3 regions of the Streptomyces sp. NPDC031554 genome follow, and region 1 is predicted to be linked to each of the others. Evidence: riboswitches for the same ligand, from Rfam matches in the RefSeq annotation. Region 1 holds a riboswitch; each other region holds the start of a gene.
What was found. A riboswitch is a leader RNA that binds a small molecule or an ion and turns the genes downstream of it on or off. The one in region 1 is predicted to bind cyclic di-AMP.
Positions count from the first base shown of each region.

Region 1 (5,873 bases):
CCAGCTTCGAGCGCACCAACTACTTCGAGACCATGCCCACCCACCAGCTGGAGCTCGCCCTCTGGCTGGAGGCGGACCGCATGGGCTCGCTGCTGACCGCGCTGGACGACGAGTCCATGGAGAACCAGCGCGACGTCGTCAAGAACGAACGCCGCCAGCGCTACGACAACGTCCCCTACGGCACGGCGTTCGAGAAGCTGACCGCCCTCGCCTACCCCGAGGGCCACCCCTACCACCACACGCCGATCGGCTCGATGGCCGACCTGGACGCGGCGACCCTGGAGGACGCGCGCGCGTTCTTCCGCACGTACTACGCGCCCAACAACGCCGTCCTGTCGGTCGTCGGCGACATCGACCCGGAGCGGACGCTCGCCTGGATCGAGAAGTACTTCGGCTCGATCCCCGCCCACGACGGCAAGCCCGCCCCGCGTGACGGCGCGCTGCCGGACGTCATCGGCGAGCAGCTGCGCGAGGTCGTCGAGGAGGAGGTCCCGGCCCGCGCCCTGATGGCCGCCTACCGTCTGCCGCAGGACGGCACACGCGCGTGCGACGCGGTCGACCTGGCGCTCACCGTGCTCGGCGGCGGCGAGTCCTCCCGCCTCTACAACCGTCTGGTCCGCCGCGACCGCACGGCCGTGGCCGCCGGCTTCGGCCTGCTGCGCCTGGCCGGGGCGCCCTCCCTGGGCTGGCTGGACGTCAAGACGTCCGGTGACGTCGAGGTGCCCGTCATCGAGACGGCCATCGACGAGGAGCTCGCCCGGTTCGCCGAGGAAGGCCCCACGGACGAGGAGATGGAGCGCGCCCAGGCCCAGTTGGAGCGCGAGTGGCTGGACCGTCTCGGCACGGTCGCCGGCCGCGCCGACGAACTGTGCCGTTACGCGGTGCTGTTCGGTGACCCGCAGCTCGCCCTGACCGGCGTCCAGCGCGTGCTGGACGTCACGGCGGAAGAGGTCCGGGACATCGCCCGGGCCCGCCTGCGCCCGGACAACCGCGCCGTACTGGTCTACGAGCCCACCGAGCCCGCCGAGAACACCGCCGACGAGGACGAGAACGAGGAGGCGGCCCAGTGACCGAGCTCGCCGCGATGGACTTCCACCCCCAGCCCCGCGAGGGCGAGGCCAGGCCCTGGGCGTTCCCCGCCCCCGAGCGCGGGACGCTCGACAACGGCCTGACCGTCCTGCACTGCCACCGCCCCGGACAGCAGGTCGTCGCGGTCGAGGTCATCCTCGACGCGCCCCTGGACGCCGAACCGGCCGGCCTCGACGGCGTCGCCACGATCATGGCGCGGGCCTTGTCCGAGGGCACCGACAAGCACTCCGCCGAGGAGTTCGCCGCCGAGCTGGAGCGCTGCGGCGCCACCCTCGACGCGCACGCCGACCACCCCGGCGTCCGCCTCAGCCTGGAGGTCCCGGCCTCCCGCCTGGCCAAGGCCCTCGGTCTCGTGGCCGACGCCCTGCGGGCGCCCGCGTTCGCCGACAGCGAGGTCGAACGCCTCGTCCGCAACCGCCTGGACGAGATCCCGCACGAGCTGGCCAACCCCTCCCGGCGCGCCGCCAAGGAGCTCTCCAAGGAGCTGTTCCCGGCGACCGCGCGCATGTCGCGCCCGCGCCAGGGCACCGCGGAGACCGTCGAGAAGATCGACTCCGCTGCCGTGCGCGCCTTCTACGAGAAGCACGTCCGTCCCGCGACGGCCACCGCCGTGGTCGTCGGCGATCTCACCGGGATCGACCTCGACGCGCTCCTGGGCGACACCCTGGGCGCCTGGACGGGCTCCCCGGCCCAGCCGCGTCCGGTGCCGCCGGTGACCGCCGACGACACCGGGCGGGTCGTCATCGTGGACCGCCCCGGCGCCGTCCAGACGCAGCTGCTGATCGGCCGCGTCGGTGCCGACCGGCACGCGCGCGTGTGGCCCGCGCAGGTGCTCGGCACGTACTGCCTGGGCGGCACCCTCACCTCCCGGCTGGACCGCGTCCTGCGCGAGGAGAAGGGCTACACCTACGGCGTGCGCTCCTTCGGGCAGGTCCTCAGGTCCGCGCCGGACGGCTCGGGTGCCGCGATGCTCGCCATCAGCGGCTCGGTCGACACCCCCAACACCGGTCCCGCGCTGGAGGACCTGTGGAAGGTGCTGCGCACGCTCGCCGAGGGCGGTCTGACCGACGCCGAGCGCGACGTCGCCGTGCAGAACCTCGTCGGAGTGGCGCCCCTGAAGTACGAGACGGCCGCCGCCGTGGCGGGCACGCTGGCCGACCAGGTCGAACAGCACCTGCCGGACGACTACCAGGCCACCCTGTACCGGCAGCTCGCCGCGACCGGCACCGTGGAGGCCACCGCGGCGGTCGTGAGCGCCTTCCCGGTGGACCGCCTGGTGACGGTCCTCGTCGGCGACGCGGCCGCGATCAAGGCTCCGGTCGAGGCCCTCGGCATCGGTGAGGTGAAGGTCGTCCCCGCGGAGTAGGAACGCGGAACCGCGGCCGGTGAGGTCGCGCGGGAGCCCTGGTGCACGGGTGTGTCACCAGGGCTCCTCGATGTCCGAATTGGGGGAAGGCTTCCCGTCTGCCCTGTGGCATGCGCTACAAAAGCCGCTTCCTGTTTGGGGATCGACGGCCGCCGCGTCTAGCTTCGACCGGGCTGTTCGTCAGGCAGTGCGCCGCGTCCGCGGCACCGGACAGTCATCGCCGAGTCCCCGTACGGCGCGAGCCAGGGGAGCCGGGGACCCAACCACACAGTCCCTGGGGTGAATCGGACGCCCGCGCGAGCCGCGAGGGGGTCCGTAGGAGACCTTCCTGCTCCGAACCCGTCAGCTAACCCGGTAGGCGAGAGGGAAGGAAAGGACCGCTCAACTTCATGGCGTCCACTTGCGCCACCGGGAAGCACCGTCGTCCCAGCAGGATGAAGCGCACCACCGCCCGCGCGGCGGGCATCGCGGCGCTCACCACCACCGGTGTCATCGGCACCGTCGCCTCCGGCCCCGCCCTCGCCGCGGAGAAGGCGGTCGAGCAGACCGGCCTCGTCCCGGTCGTCACCATCGGCGACGCGCTCGCCGAGCGGATCGACGACCAGGCCGCCGCGCAGAAGCAGGCCGCCGTGGCGGAGGCCGCGCGCAAGGAGGCCGCCGCCCGGGCCGCGGCGAAGGCCGAGGCGGAGCGCGAGGCCCGGGTCCGCGCCGCCCGCGCGGCCGAGCGCGAGCGCCTGAACGCCTTCGTCCCGCCGATCAGCGCCTCCCACGTCTCCACCGGCTACCGGTCCGGCGGTTCGCTGTGGTCCTCCGGCAGCCACACCGGCATCGACTTCCACGCCGCCAGTGGCACCCCCGTGCACGCGGTGGGCCTCGGCACCGTCGTCGAGGCCGGCTGGGGCGGCGCCTACGGCAACCAGGTCGTGATCCGGATGCACGACGGCACGTACACCCAGTACGCCCACCTGTCGTCCATCGCCGTCTCGGTGGGCCAGAAGGTGGTCCCGGGACAGCGCATCGCCCTGTCCGGCGCCACCGGCAACGTCACCGGCCCGCACCTGCACTTCGAGGTCCGCACCGGCGTGGAGTACGGCTCGGACATCGATCCGGCCGCCTACCTCCGCAAGCACGGCGTGAACATCTGACGACGTACGGCGACAGATCGTACGGCCCCGGCCCGCACGGCCGGGGCTTTCGTCGTTTCCGATCCCCCGCCGTCCAAAAAATATCCCTGGATTCCGGCCCGCCATCGGAAATTCCCGCTGATTGCAATAGAGTCACGGAGCACACGTCAATCGTCGACGTTTCACGGGGATTAAGGCGGAGGTCGGTCATGCGTATTCCGGCGCACTCGGTGTGCACGGCCATCCGGGACGACATCGTCGCGGGTGTCTACGAGCGCGGCGGCCGCCTCACCGAGGAACTCCTCGCGCGCCGCTACGGCGTCTCGCGCGTCCCCGTCCGGGAGGCGCTGCGCACGCTGGAGGCGGAGGGCTTCGTCGTGACGCGGCGGCACGCGGGCGCGTGCGTCGCCGAACCGACCGAGCAGGAGGCCGCCGACCTGCTGGAGATGCGCATGCTCCTGGAGCCGCTCGGCGCCGCCCGGGCCGCCCAACGGCGCACCGAGGCGCACCTCAAGGTGCTGCGCGGCCTCGTCCGGCTGGGGCAGGAGCGCGCCAGGCGCGGCAGCAGCGAGGACCTGCGCTCCCTGGGGGGCTGGTTCCACGAGACCCTCGCGCAGGCCTCCGGCAGCCACGCCCTCACCTCGACGCTCACCCAGCTGCGCCACAAGATCTCCTGGATGTACACGGTGGACGCGCCGGCCGCCCCGGTGGAGTCGTGGGCCGAACACGGCGCGATCGTGGACGCGGTGGCGCGCGGCGACGGAGAGCGCGCGCGGACGGTGACGGCGCTGCACGCCGAGCGCTCGGCCTCCGCGCACCGGCTGCGCTTTCCGGGAGGGGACCGCCAGGACCGTGTGAGGACTTCGCAACACGTCGTCAACATGTCCGGCCTCCGGAATTAACACGAGGGCCGTATACAAAGAAGGTAATTCGGCGGAGAGGCATTTCCGCTGCCTTTTTCCGGCCCGCCCCCGTATTCACGATGGTGCGCCCTTCGCGTGCCCGTCGAATGTTCTCGGGGTGCCCTTCGCGGGTTCCGTGGAATATCCGCCACGCGCATCCGGCGTTTTCCGCCGGGCCCGCCGTGTCCCAAAAACGGCGGAGCCGCGCCGGCCCGGATCGGGCGACGCGGCTCCTGCCCGCTGCGCGCGGCAGCCGGCTCAGACGGTCTCGGGGAGCTCCTCGAGACCCTCGGCGACCAGCTTGGCCAGACGGTCCAGGGCGGCGTCGGCGCCCTCGGCCCCGGAAGCGAGGACGATCTCCTCGCCGCCCTGGGCGCCCAGGCCGAGAACGGCCAGCATGGACGCCGCGTTGACGGGGTTGCCGTCGGCCTTGGCGATCGTCACCGGGATGCCTGTGGCCGTGGCGGCCCGGACGAAGATGGAAGCGGGGCGGGCGTGAAGGCCCTCGGCCCAGCCGACGTTGACGCGGCGCTCAGCCATGTGATGCTGCCCTTCGGTGTTCAGGTTGTCTAGACCAGTGTTCCACACGTGAAGCGTGTGAGGGAGCGGGCTGTGCGCCCCTCCCGGTGTGGGTGCCGGATCGCGGCCTCGATCCGGCAGCCGTCCTTCCACAGACTGCCTCGCGCCGTTGTCGTACGCGAGCCGTACTCTGGGCCCCATGCAGAGCGCGTCGGACCGCCACGAGTACCCCGCCCACTGGGAAGCCGACGTGGTGCTGCGCGACGGCGGCACCGCGCGCATCCGCCCCATCACCGTCGATGACGCCGAGCGCCTGGTCAGCTTCTACGAGCAGGTGTCGGACGAGTCGAAGTACTACCGCTTCTTCGCGCCCTACCCGCGACTGTCCGCGAAGGACGTCCACCGCTTCACGCACCACGACTTCGTGGACCGGGTGGGACTCGCGGCCACGGTCGGCGGCGAGTTCATCGCCACCGTACGCTATGACCGCATCGGGGCCGACGGGGCGGCCGCCCCGTCGCCGGCCGACGAGGCCGAGGTCGCGTTCCTCGTGCAGGACGCCCACCAGGGCCGCGGTGTCGCCTCAGCCCTCCTCGAACACATCGCGGCCGTCGCGCGTGAGCGCGGCATCCGGCGGTTCGCCGCCGAGGTGCTCCCGGCCAACACCAAGATGATCAAGGTGTTCACGGACGCCGGCTACACCCAGAAGCGCAGCTTCGAGGACGGCGTCGTGCACCTGGAGTTCGGCCTCGAACCCACCGAGCGCTCCCTCGCGGTGCAGCGCGCGCGGGAGCAGCGCGCCGAGGCCCGCTCTGTACGGCGGTTGCTGGTGCCCGGCTCGGTCGCCGTCATCGGCACCGGCCGCACCCCCGG
Region 1 is NZ_JBVIKX010000017.1:111,041-116,913, forward strand. Features, by position in the region: gene ACZ5FU_RS32095 (M16 family metallopeptidase) at 1-1,070, shown strand, start outside; gene ACZ5FU_RS32100 (M16 family metallopeptidase) at 1,067-2,455, shown strand; cyclic di-AMP (ydaO/yuaA leader) riboswitch at 2,664-2,831, shown strand; gene ACZ5FU_RS32105 (M23 family metallopeptidase) at 2,845-3,600, shown strand; gene ACZ5FU_RS32110 (GntR family transcriptional regulator) at 3,789-4,481, shown strand; gene ACZ5FU_RS32115 (HPr family phosphocarrier protein) at 4,740-5,021, opposite strand; gene ACZ5FU_RS32120 (bifunctional acetate--CoA ligase family protein/GNAT family N-acetyltransferase) at 5,200-5,873, shown strand, end outside.

Region 2 (5,873 bases), on a different contig from region 1:
CGCCCCGACCGACACCCAGTGGTCCCCGTGGCCCTCCCGCACCTGCCGCGGATCGAAGCGGGCCAGCGCGAGGCCGTACAGGACGAGACCGAGCCAGAACGGCACCAGCGCCAGGTGCGCCGGCCAGGCCACCGACTCGGCCCGCGCCAGACTCGCCGCGAGCACCGCGAGCCCCTGGGTCGCCACACAGCACAGGAACACCGATCCGGGCATGCGCGGGCCCCAGCGCCGTACGACGTCCACCATGAGGACCGGCCACAGCACCGCGGCCAGGGCCAGCAGCGCCCAGGCGAGGACGGACCGGTCGGCCGCGCTGAGCCGGGTGCCGAGGACGGTGGTGGCCGACACGGCCATGAGCGCCGCCGGCGTGCCCGCCTCGGCCCGCCACCGCTCGCGCTCGTGCACCAGCCGCAGGACGAAGTCCGCCGCCAGCGCCAGCCAGGCCGCGCAGGCCAGCGCCAGGGTGACGTCGGACAGGAGGCCGTACCCCGTCTGACGCAGGCCGACCGACAGGATGCCGGTCGCCGTCACGGCGGCCCCGGCCGCCGGTGGACGCGCGGCCCACCAGGCGCGGAGGGGAGAGATGCGGGGCATGCCGCCGATGCTAGTGCCGCGACAGGCGACGTCCGCCCCGTCGCGACGCCCGGCACGCACTCTCGCCGCACCGGCCGAAGACCCGGGTACGTCCCGTACGAGGGACTCCGGCCGACACGCCGAGAGCACGCACCGGACGCCGCTCCTTCACGGGCGAACGTCGCCCGCCACGGCACTGGGGAGCGCGCGGCGGCTTCCCCCGGCGCACGCGCGCGGGGGCGGCGAGAAACGCGCGGGCGCAGGACACCCGGCCGCCGCCCGCACGGGTGCCCCCGCCCGCACGGGCGCCGCACGCCCGCGCGGGCGGTGTTCCGTCAGGCCGGGCGCACCACGCTGTGGATCGACGACTCCCCGTCGTAGTAGATCGACTCCTCGCGCACGTACGCGCCGGGCTTCGGGGCGTGGATCATCATGCCGTTGCCTATGTAGATGCCGACATGGGTGACGTCGGCGTAGAAGAAGACCAGGTCACCGGGTTGCGCGGCGGAGAGGGAGACCGTCGTGCCGGCGTTCACCTGGTCGTAGGTGACGCGCGGCAGGGAGACGCCGGCGGCCTTCCAGGCGGCCTGGGTGAGGCCGGAGCAGTCGTAGGAGTCCGGACCGGTCGCACCCCACACGTACGGCTTGCCGATCTGCGCGCGGGCGAACGCCAGCGCCTTCCCGGCCTTGGTGGCGTACGAGGAATCCGTGGAGGGGGACGGAGACGCCGAGGACGTCGAGGGCGACGAGGGCGTCGACGTGCCGGTGCCCGCCGGGTCCGACGCGCCGGCGCTCTCCTGCCGCGCGGCCGCCTGCTCCGCCTGCTGTTCGGCCAGCTCGGCGGCCTTGCGGGCGGCCTCCTGCCGCTTCTGCTCCTCGATCTTCGCCAGCCGCGCCTTCTCCTCGGCCGTCAGCTGCGACAGCAGCGCGCGGGCGGAGCCGAGCTTCTTCTGGACGGTGGCCTTGGCGGTCTTCAGGTCGTCCTGCGAGTCGGTGAGCGTCTGAAGGCTCCGGGAGGCCTCCTCGCGCTTCTTCATCGTCTCCGCCTGGTCGGCGAAGTAGTCGTCGACCGCGACCTTCTGGCGGTCGGTCACCCGGCCCATCAGCTGCGTCTGGTCGAAGTAGTCCTGCGGGGAGTCCGCGAGCAGGAAGGTCGCCGTGTCGGGGGCGGTGGCGCCGGTGCGGTACTGGGCGGCGGCGTAGGCCCCCAGCTCCGCGCGCGCGTCGTTGAGCTTCTGGGCGCGCTGCGCGACGTCGTCGAGGAGGGTGTCGACCTTCTTGCGCTGCTTGCCGGTCTTCTCCTTGGCGGCGTTGTACTTCTCGGTGGCCGTCTCCGCCTGGCGGTAGAGGTCGTCGACCTTCTTCTCGACCTCCTCCAGGCTCGGCCTGTCGTCGGCGGAGGGGGCGGCGGTGGCCGTCTGCGAGAGCAGGGCCACCGAGGTGAGGGCGGCGGTGGCGAGGGCGGGCGTGCGGATGCCTGCCATGCGCGTGCTCGCGGGACGCGGCTTGCGGTGCTGCGACGCCAAGGGAGGCGACTCCTTCCATGCTCCGCCTACCGGGTTAGCTGTCGGGTTCGGGCGGATGCGTGGAAGGGTTGCCCTACGGCTCGCCTCCCGCGGGAGTGAGCCGATTCACCCCAAGGTCTCGGTGGGTCCCCGGCTCCGGTCGCCGCGGGGCGCACCGGACTCGGCGGAGGCCGCACGGCCCGGCGAGGTTCGCCGGAGGGGGTCGAGCGGCCTGCCCGGCACGGTAGCCAACCGGTGTGCCCCCTGTGAAGGTTGGTGGGTGATATGCCCGATACATTTTCGTGACCTCGGGAAGGTTTGCCGCCCGGCGTCACCGACGGTGCCGGGGGCGCCCCGTTCGGTGAGGGGCGGGGGATGTTTCCCGGACGGCTTCGGGCTGTCGGTGCGGCGGCCTAGACTCGGAGAGCGATGAGCAGCCTCTTTGACGACAGCTTCCTGGCGGACCTCCAGGCCCCCCGCGGCCACCACGAGGAACCCCCGCCGCCGCCCGAGGACGATCACCTTCCGGAGCCGGTCCCGGACGATCTGTTCGGCGGGAAGTTCGACGTGCCGCCGGACCGGGACACCCACTACCGCGACGGCGCCCCCCGCCCCCCGGTCGACGCGGCGGCGCTCCTGGAGGGGCTCAACGACAACCAGCGCGCGGCCGTCGTCCACTCAGGCACCCCGCTGCTCATCGTCGCCGGCGCCGGCTCGGGCAAGACGCGCGTGCTGACCCACCGCATCGCCCACCTCCTCGCCGAGCGGCACGTCCACCCGGGCCAGATCCTCGCGATCACCTTCACCAACAAGGCCGCGGGCGAGATGAAGGAGCGCGTCGAGCAGCTCGTCGGCCCGCGGGCGAACGCGATGTGGGTGATGACCTTCCACAGCGCGTGCGTGCGCATCCTGCGCCGCGAGAGCAAGCGGCTCGGCTTCACCTCGTCGTTCTCGATCTACGACGCCGCCGACTCCAAGCGCCTGATGGCCCTGGTCTGCCGCGACCTCGACCTCGATCCCAAGCGCTTCCCGCCCAAGTCCTTCAGCGCGAAGATCAGCAACCTGAAGAACGAGCTGATCGACGAGGAGGACTTCGCCGCCCGGGCGGCCGACGGCTTCGAGAAGACCCTCGCGCAGGCCTACGCCATGTACCAGTCGCGGCTGCGCGAGGCGAACGCCCTCGACTTCGACGACCTGATCATGACGACGGTCAACCTGCTGCGCGCCTTCCCCGACGTCGCCGAGCACTACCGCCGTCGCTTCCGGCACGTCCTCGTCGACGAGTACCAGGACACCAACCACGCCCAGTACGCCCTGGTCAGGGAGCTCGTCGGCTCCGTCGAGCACCCGGCGGACGCGCCGCGGGGCGCGGACGACCTGCCGCCCGCCGAGCTGTGCGTCGTGGGCGACGCCGACCAGTCGATCTACGCCTTCCGCGGGGCGACCATCCGCAACATCCTCCAGTTCGAGGAGGACTACCCGGACGCCACCACGATCCTGCTGGAGCAGAACTACCGCTCCACCCAGACGATCCTCACCGCCGCCAACGCCGTCATCGAGCGCAACGAGTCCCGCCGCCCCAAGAACCTGTGGACCAACGCGGGCGAGGGCGCGCGCATCACCGGCTACGTCGCCGACACCGAGCACGACGAGGCACAGTTCGTCGCCGACGAGATAGACCGCCTCACGGACGCGGGCAAGGCCAAGGCCGGCGACGTCGCCCTCTTCTACCGGACCAACGCGCAGTCCCGCGTCTTCGAGGAGGTCTTCATCCGCGTCGGCCTGCCCTACAAGGTCGTCGGCGGTGTCCGCTTCTACGAGCGCAAGGAGGTCCGGGACGTCCTGGCCTACCTGCGCGTCCTCGCCAACCCCGAGGACTCGGTCCCGCTGCGCCGCATCCTCAACGTGCCCAAGCGCGGCATCGGCGAGCGCGCCGAGGCGATGATCGACGCCCTCTCCCAGCGCGAGAGGATCAGCTTCCCGCAGGCCCTCAAGCGCGTCGACGAGGCCTACGGCATGGCCGCGCGCTCCACGAACGCCGTCAAGCGGTTCAACACGCTGATGGAGGAGCTGCGCACGGTCGTCGAGTCGGGCGCGGGACCGGCGACCGTCCTGGAGGCCGTGCTCGAACGCACCGGCTATCTGGCCGAGTTGCAGGCCTCCACCGACCCGCAGGACGAGACCCGCATCGAGAACCTGCAGGAACTCGCCGCCGTGGCGCTGGAGTTCGAGCAGGAGTCCGGCGAGGGCGAGGCGACCGGCTCGCTCTCCGACTTCCTGGAGCGGGTCGCGCTGGTCGCCGACTCCGACCAGATCCCGGACGAGGGCGAGGACGGTTCGGGTGTCATCACGCTCATGACCCTCCACACCGCCAAGGGCCTGGAGTTCCCGGTGGTCTTCCTCACCGGCATGGAGGACGGCGTGTTCCCGCACATGCGCGCCCTCGGCCAGACCAAGGAGCTGGAGGAGGAGCGCCGCCTGGCCTACGTCGGCATCACCCGCGCGCGGGAGCGGCTCTACCTGACGCGCTCGGCGCTGCGCAGCGCCTGGGGGCAGCCGTCGTACAACCCGCCCTCGCGGTTCCTGGAGGAGATCCCGGCCGCGCACGTGGACTGGAAGCGGACGGGGGCGGCCTCGCCGGTGTCCTCCGGCCCGGTGTCCGGGGTGGCGGCCTCGCTGTCGTCGTCCCGCTCGCGTTCCTCGGCGGCCGGCGCCTCCGGCTTCGCCACGCGGCGCACCGCGGAGAAGCCGGTGATCGCCCTGGCCGTCGGCGACCGCGTCACCCACGACCAGTTCGGCCTCGGCACCGTCGTCGGCGTGAAGGGCACGGGCGCCAACGCGGAGGCGACGGTCGACTTCGGCGAGCCCAAGCCGAAGCGGCTGCTGCTGCGCTACGCGCCGGTGGAGAAGCTGTAGCGCGTACGGCACGAGCCCCCGGCGTCAGGTCGACGACGGGGGCTCATCGCGGAGTCGAGGGGGCGAGGGCCGGGAGGGCTACGTCGGGTCGAGCCCGTGGCTGCGCAGCCACGACAGCGGGTCGATCGAGGAGGCTCCGCCCGGCCGGACCTCGAAGTGCAGGTGCGGTCCGGTGGAGTTGCCGGAGTTCCCGGAGTACGCGACCGGGTCGCCGGCCTTCACCGTCGTACCGGAGGGGACGCGGTAGCTGGAGAGGTGGCAGTACCAGGTCTCCGTGCCGTCCTTCGCCGTCACTATCAGCATGTTGCCGTAGGCGCTGTTCCACTGGGTGCGCACGGTGCCGTCGGTCGCCGCCACCACGGTGGTGCCGTAGGAGACGGGGAAGTCGATACCGGTGTGCTGGGACATCCAGTTGACGCCGGACTGGCCGTAGTAGGCGCTCAGCCCCTGGTTGGCCACCGGCAGCGCGTACTTGGGGCGCAGCCGCTCCTTGCGGGCCGCCTCCGCCGCCGCCTTCTTCTTCTCGGCCTCCTGCTGCGTCTTGAGGTCGATGCGTTCCTGCGTGCGGCTGGCCCGGTCGGCGAAGTCGTCGGCCTCGGCGGTGAGCGTCTGGAGCTGGGTGTCCAGCTTGTTGTTCGCGGCGGACGGCTTCACCGCCTGCGCCTCGGAGGCGGACGCCGTGGTGTCCTGCTCCTCGCCCCCGGTCAGGGTGCCGACCGAGGCCGCCGCGATGCCGGCCACGCCCATGACGCACGCCGAGGGCACGGCCACCGTCAGCAGCGCGGAGCGCCGCACGGGCGTACGGCGCCGGGAGCGGTTCGCGTTGCGGGTGGCGGCCCGTCCGAGCGGGGCCGGGGCGGTCTCCTCCTGGCCGTCGAG
Region 2 is NZ_JBVIKX010000001.1:937,265-943,137, reverse strand. Features, by position in the region: gene ACZ5FU_RS04105 (tellurite resistance/C4-dicarboxylate transporter family protein) at 1-594, opposite strand, end outside; gene ACZ5FU_RS04100 (C40 family peptidase) at 909-2,057, opposite strand; cyclic di-AMP (ydaO/yuaA leader) riboswitch at 2,108-2,275, opposite strand; gene pcrA (DNA helicase PcrA) at 2,508-4,994, shown strand; gene ACZ5FU_RS04090 (M23 family metallopeptidase) at 5,073-5,873, opposite strand, start outside.
Region 2: another riboswitch for cyclic di-AMP. It lies ahead of ACZ5FU_RS04100 (C40 family peptidase); the one in region 1 lies ahead of ACZ5FU_RS32105 (M23 family metallopeptidase).

Region 3 (5,873 bases), on a different contig from region 1:
TGGGCGCGACCGTGATCGCGCCGGTCGTCGAGGAGACCGCCAAGGCGGCGGCCGTCCTGCTCGTGTTCCTGTTCCGCAGGCGGGACTTCACCGGGATCGTCGACGGGGTCGTGATAGCCGGGATCACCGCCACCGGCTTCGCGTTCACCGAGAACATCCTCTACCTCGGCAACGCGTTCGGCACCGACCAGCTCACCGGGGACGGCGGCATCGCCTCCGTCACCGTCGCCACGTTCTTCGTGCGTGTCGTCATGTCGCCGTTCGCGCATCCCCTGTTCACGGTGCTGACCGGCCTCGGTTTCGGCATCGCCGCGCTGTCCGGGGAGCGCCGGCGCGTGCGGCGCGTGGTGCTGCCGCTGTGCGGGCTGCTGCTCGCGATGATCATGCACGCCCTGTGGAACGGCTCCGCGACCTTCGGCGACTGGGGGTTCTTCGCCGTGTACGGGGCCTTCATGGTGCCCGCGTTCGGAGTGCTGACCTGGCTGGTGGTGTGGACGCGCCAGCGCGAGCTGGGCACCGTGCGCGACGAGCTGCCCGCCTACACGGCCGCCGGCTGGCTCGGCCCGGCCGAGCCGTACGCTCTCGGCTCGATGCGGGCCCGCAGGCTGGCCCGGCAGTACGCCCGACGGCACCTGGGCAGGCCCGCGGCACGGGAGGTGGCGCGGTACGAGGCCTACGCCACGTCACTGGCGTTCCTGCGGCACCGCGGGCGGCAGGGCCGGGGCGGCGCCGACTTCGTCGTGCGGGAACGGGAGTTGCTGAGCGAGCTGTGGCGGCGCAGGGAGGTGGCCCGGCCGGCGCTGGAGCACGCGTCCCGGCTGGCGGCCCCGGCGCCCCTGCCGGTCCACGGGATGTACGGCGTGCCCGGGTGGTACGGCTTCCCGGCGACACTGCACTCGCCGTCCGGGTACCACGGGTATCCCGGGTACGCCGCCCACCCGCAGACTTCGCCCCACCCGCACACCGTGCCCCACCCCCAGACCTCGCCCGACCCGTACGCCGCTCAGGACCCGTACGCCCCCTCCACCCCGTACGGGTCCTGAGCGGCGGGAGGGCACGTTCCTCGGGCCGAAGACCCTAGGCGGACGCCTCCGTGAGGCGGGTGAGCTCGGCCTCCGTCAGCTCCAGTTCGGCCAGTGCCAGCAGCGCGGGGAGCTGGTCCGCCGTGCGGGCGGACGCGATCGGGGCGGCGACGGTCGGCCGGGCGGCGAGCCAGGCCAGGGCCACCGTGGCGACCTCGGCGTCGTGGGCACGGGCGATCTCGTCCAGCGCGGTGAGCACCTTCTGGCCCCGCCCGGTCTCCAGGTGGCGGGCGGCACCCTGGGCACGGGCGCTGTCGACCGTCGTACCGGGGCGGTACTTGCCGGTGAGGAAGCCGGACGCCAGCGCGTAGTACGGCACGGCGGCGAGGCCGGACGCGGCGACCAGGTCCTGGAGTTCGCCCTCGTAGGTGTCGCGGGAGACCAGGTTGTAGTGCGGCTGGAGCGCCACGTAGCGGGCGAGGCCCTCGCGGTCGGAGAACTCCAGGGAGGCGCGGAGGCGTCCGGGCGAGATGTTGGAGGCGGCGATGTGCCGCACCTTGCCCGCCCTCACCAGTTCGTCGAGCGCGCCGACGATCTCCTCGACGGGCACCTCGGGCTTGTCGAAGTGGGTGTAGTAGAGGTCGATGCGGTCGGTGCCCAGGCGCCGCAGCGAGGCGTCGGCGGCGGCCTTGATGGTGGCGCCGGACAGCCCCTGGTGGTCGGGGTGCTGGCTCACCTTGGTGGCGATCACGACGTCGTCGCGGTTGCCGCGGGCCTTGACCCACTTGCCGATGAGGGTCTCGGACTCCCCGCCGCGGTTGCCCTCGACCCACGCCGAGTAGGAGTCGGCCGTGTCGACGAAGTTGCCGCCGGCGGCCGTGTAGGCGTCGAGGACGGCGAAGGAGGCCGCCTCGTCCGCGGTCCAGCCGAAGACGTTGCCGCCGAGGGCGAGCGGGAAGACCTCGAGGTCGGAGGAGCCGAGCTTGCGCAGAGAAGTCATGCCTGAAGACAACGCCCCGGCCGGAGGCGCGCATTCCGCACCTCCGGCCGGGGTTCACGAACATCCGGGAAACATCCGGGCGCAGACCTCACCGACCCCCGTGACACCTCCCGGAGGACCTCAGGGGGTGAGCCCCTTGCCCCGGAGCCAGGCGCCCGGGTCGATGCCGCTGCTGCTGCCGCCGGGGTGGACCTCCAGGTGGAGGTGGGCCCCGGTGACGTTGCCGGTGGCGCCGACGCGGCCGATGATGTCGCCGGTGGCGACCTTCTGGCCGACGCTGACGCCGATGGAGGACTGGTGGGCGTACCAGATCTCGGTGCCGTCCTCGAGGGTGAGCACGGTCTTGTACCCGTACGACCCGTCATAGCCGGCCGAGGTGATGGTGCCGCTGTGCACGGCCTTGATGAGCGTGCCGGTGGGGGCGGCGAAGTCGAGGCCGGTGTGGTACCCGGAGGACCAGTAGGCGCCGGCCTGGCCGAAGGTCGAGGTGATCGTGTACGAGGAGGTCGGCAGCGCGTACTGCTTGGCCAGCTCGGCGAGGCGCTCGGCCTCCGCCTTCTTGGCGGCCTCCTCGGCGGCCTTCTTCTTGGCGGCCTCGGCCTTGGCCGCGGCCTCCTTCTCGGCCTTGGCGGCGGCGTCGGCGGCGGCCTTGGCCGCGGCGGCCTCGGCGGCCTCCTGCGCCTTGGTCTCGACCTGGGTCTGCTGCGACTCGGCCTGCGCCATGATCCGGTTGCGCAGTGCCTCTCCGGCGTCGGCGCCGCTGTCGGCGCTGTCGGCGGCGGCGGTCTCGGTGCCGAAGGCGCCGAAGGCGCTGAGCGCGGGCGCCGCCTCCTCGGGGGTGTCGTCGTCCGAGATGAGGGAACCCACCGAGGGGAGGTCCGGCATGGAGATGGAGACCGGCGACTTGCCGGTGTTGGCGCTGGCCATGCCCGCGCCGCCGACGGCGGCTATGACGCCGACGCCGAGAACGGTGGAGCTGCGGGCGAGTCCGCCGCGCTGCTTGGCGACACGGTGCTTGCCCCGCACCGGGCGAACGGAATCCGCGGTGGGGTTCCATTCCTCCCAGGGGCCCTCGTCGCTGCGGTAGGTGCCGTAGCCGAAGGTCTGCTGGCCGGGCACGGCGGGGGCTTCTGGGGCAGGCCGGTTGGACGCCACGCGGGCGCACTCCTTTCCTTCCGTCGCCTACCGGGTTAGCTGACGGGTTCGGAGCGGGAAGGTCTCCTACGCGCGTATACCGGCCGTGACTGTACGGCGGCTTCCGCGTGATTCACCCCAAGTTGGTGGTTCCCCGGTTCCCTCGCGGGATTCGGCGCGTGCGCACGGAGCCGCCTCTGTGACGGCTGGGACGACCGCGCTGCGTTATCGAACGTTAATAGACGCGGGGGCGGGATTCCAAGCCGTTCGACTTGATCAACAACATTCAGGGCCTGGACTTTCGCCCCAGGAGCGGTGAAAAACGGGCGAGTTGACCGTCCGCTCGAAACGTTCAGGAGCCATCGGGATTTTGATGGTGACTCAGATGTTGTGCGCAGGGCTCCGGGGCGTTCACCGTGTGTGACGCGAAAGGCCGGCCGGACGCACCGAGGGCCGGAATCCAGTGATCGGATTCCGGCCCTCGGCCTTGAGTAGCGGGGACAGGATTTGAACCTGCGACCTCTGGGTTATGAGCCCAGCGAGCTACCGAGCTGCTCCACCCCGCGTCGGTGTGACACCAGTCTACGCCATGCGGGGGACGCTCAGAACCACGGCCGGAGCCGCGGCCGGAACCACTGCCGGAACCGGGGCGGACCGACAGGCCCGGCCCAGGGTCCCGCCGGGGAGGAGGCCGGGGCCCGGCCGGGGGCGGGTCAGGGGGTCCGGCGGAGCAGATGGCCGTTGGGTGCCTTCGCCTGCTCCTCGTACTCGGGAAGGACGACGACGTCGGCGCCCGCCGCGGCCAGCAGACCGCTCCCGTCGGCGTCGGTGACGAAGGTGTCCGGCTCCCGCCAGGCCGTCACGACCCGGCGCACGCCCGCGTCGAGGATCAGGCGGGCACAGGGGGCCGGCCGGGAGGAGCGCCGGGCGCAGGGTTCCAGGCTGCTGTAGACGGTCGCGCCGGCCAGCCGGGGGTCGGCGGGGTCGATCCTGGCGAGGGCCGCCTCCTCGGCGTGGACGACGGGATCGCCCGCCTCGCGGGAGTGGCCGCGCGCCAGCTCCGTGCCGTCGGCCGCCACCACGACCGCGCCGACGCTGAACGCGGTCCGCGACGGCGGACAGGCGGCGGCCAGCTCGCAGGCGAGGGCCAGCCAGTGCCGGTCGGCGGCGGCGGGCAGCGGTCCGGCGCCCGGTGCGGTGGGCTCGTACGTCATGAGGACCACGTCCTCGATGCGCCGGGTCCCCACCAGCCGCAGGCGCCCGCCCTGGTAGCCGCCGGGGCCGAACATCCGGGGCGCGTCCGGGTCGCCCACGAACAGGGGGGCCAGGACGAGCTGGAGTTCGTCGGCAAGGCCCTCCTGGAGGAGCTGGGTGTGGATCGCGCCGCCGCCCTCGACCATGAGGCGCCGTACGCCCCGCACGTCGTGGAGGTGTTCCAGCAGCCGGCGCCAGTCGAGGCCGGGGCCCAGCGGGACGACGTCCGTCGCGAGGCCGAGGACGCGGGCGCGGTCCGCGCCGGCGTCGGTCGTGAAGAGGACCTTCTCCCCGCCGGTGTGCCAGAACCGCGCCGCCGGGTCCAGCTCGCCGGTCCCGCTGACCGTGACCTTGAGGGGGTACTCCGGTTTCCCCGCGGCCACCCGGGCGGCACGGCGCACGGGCGAGTTGACCAGCAGGCGCGGGTTGTCGGCGCGGATCGTGCCGGCCCCGACCAGGATGGCGTCGACGGAGGCCCGCACCTCGTCGACCCGGTCGAAGTCGGCCGGGCCGGACAGCAGCAGCCGGTCGGGGCCGGTGTCGTCGAGGTGACCGTCGAGCGAGACGGCGGCGGACAGCAGGACGTACGGGTACGGCATCGGCGCGGGTCTCTCCGGGATCGGGGCGGGATCGGGATCGGGGGCGGGGCCGAGCCGGGGCGGCGGGGACGGGAACCGGCGGCACGGCAACGCTTGGTTCAAGTTTGAAACAAAACTACACTGGGCGCATGACGACTCGCTGGCTCACCCCTGAGGAGCAGCGCGCCTGGCGCGCGTACATCGCCGGATACCTCCTCCTGGAGGACGCGATCGACCGGCAGCTCCAGCAGGAGGCCGGCATGCCCCACGCCTACTACTCCATCCTGGCCCATCTCTCCGAGGCGCCGGAGCGGCGGCTGCGCATGACCGATCTGGCGGAGCACCTGAAAGTCACCCGCAGCAGGCTGACGTACGCCGTGACGCGGCTCGAGAAGGACGGGCTGGTGCGGCGCGAGGACTGCCCCTCGGACAGGCGGGGGAGCGTCGCGGTCCTGACGGACGAGGGCACGGCGGTCCTGGAGAGGGTGGCGCCCGGTCACGTCGAGACCGTGCGCGGCCTGCTCTTCGACCGGCTCACGCCCGCGCAGGTGGGGCAGCTGGAGGAGATCTTCACGCAGGTCGCGCGGGGCCTGCAGGGGGACGGCGGCGAGGCGCCGCCCGAGGATCCGCCGTGGCGCCGGCGCTCCTCGCCCTGCTCCGGGACGCCGTGAGCCGTCCCGCCGCTCCATTGCTTCAAATTTCAAGCATGGGGTAGGGTCACCCACCATGGATCTGCTTCAAATCTGAAGCAGAAGACGCGCACCGCCCCCCGACCCGGAGGACTCGCATGCCCGACACTCCCGCCGCCACCCAGCGCGCCCGCGTCCGGGTACCGCTGCGCTTCCACGACGGCTATGCGGCGGACGCCGAACTGGTCACCTTCGA
Region 3 is NZ_JBVIKX010000003.1:710,943-716,815, reverse strand. Features, by position in the region: gene ACZ5FU_RS11900 (PrsW family intramembrane metalloprotease) at 1-1,043, shown strand, start outside; gene ACZ5FU_RS11895 (aldo/keto reductase) at 1,078-2,022, opposite strand; gene ACZ5FU_RS11890 (M23 family metallopeptidase) at 2,143-3,177, opposite strand; cyclic di-AMP (ydaO/yuaA leader) riboswitch at 3,187-3,344, opposite strand; tRNA gene ACZ5FU_RS11885 (tRNA-Met) at 3,649-3,722, opposite strand; gene ACZ5FU_RS11880 (dihydrofolate reductase family protein) at 3,870-5,009, opposite strand; gene ACZ5FU_RS11875 (MarR family winged helix-turn-helix transcriptional regulator) at 5,138-5,659, shown strand; gene ACZ5FU_RS11870 (GTP cyclohydrolase II) at 5,776-5,873, shown strand, end outside.
Region 3: another riboswitch for cyclic di-AMP. It lies ahead of ACZ5FU_RS11890 (M23 family metallopeptidase); the one in region 1 lies ahead of ACZ5FU_RS32105 (M23 family metallopeptidase).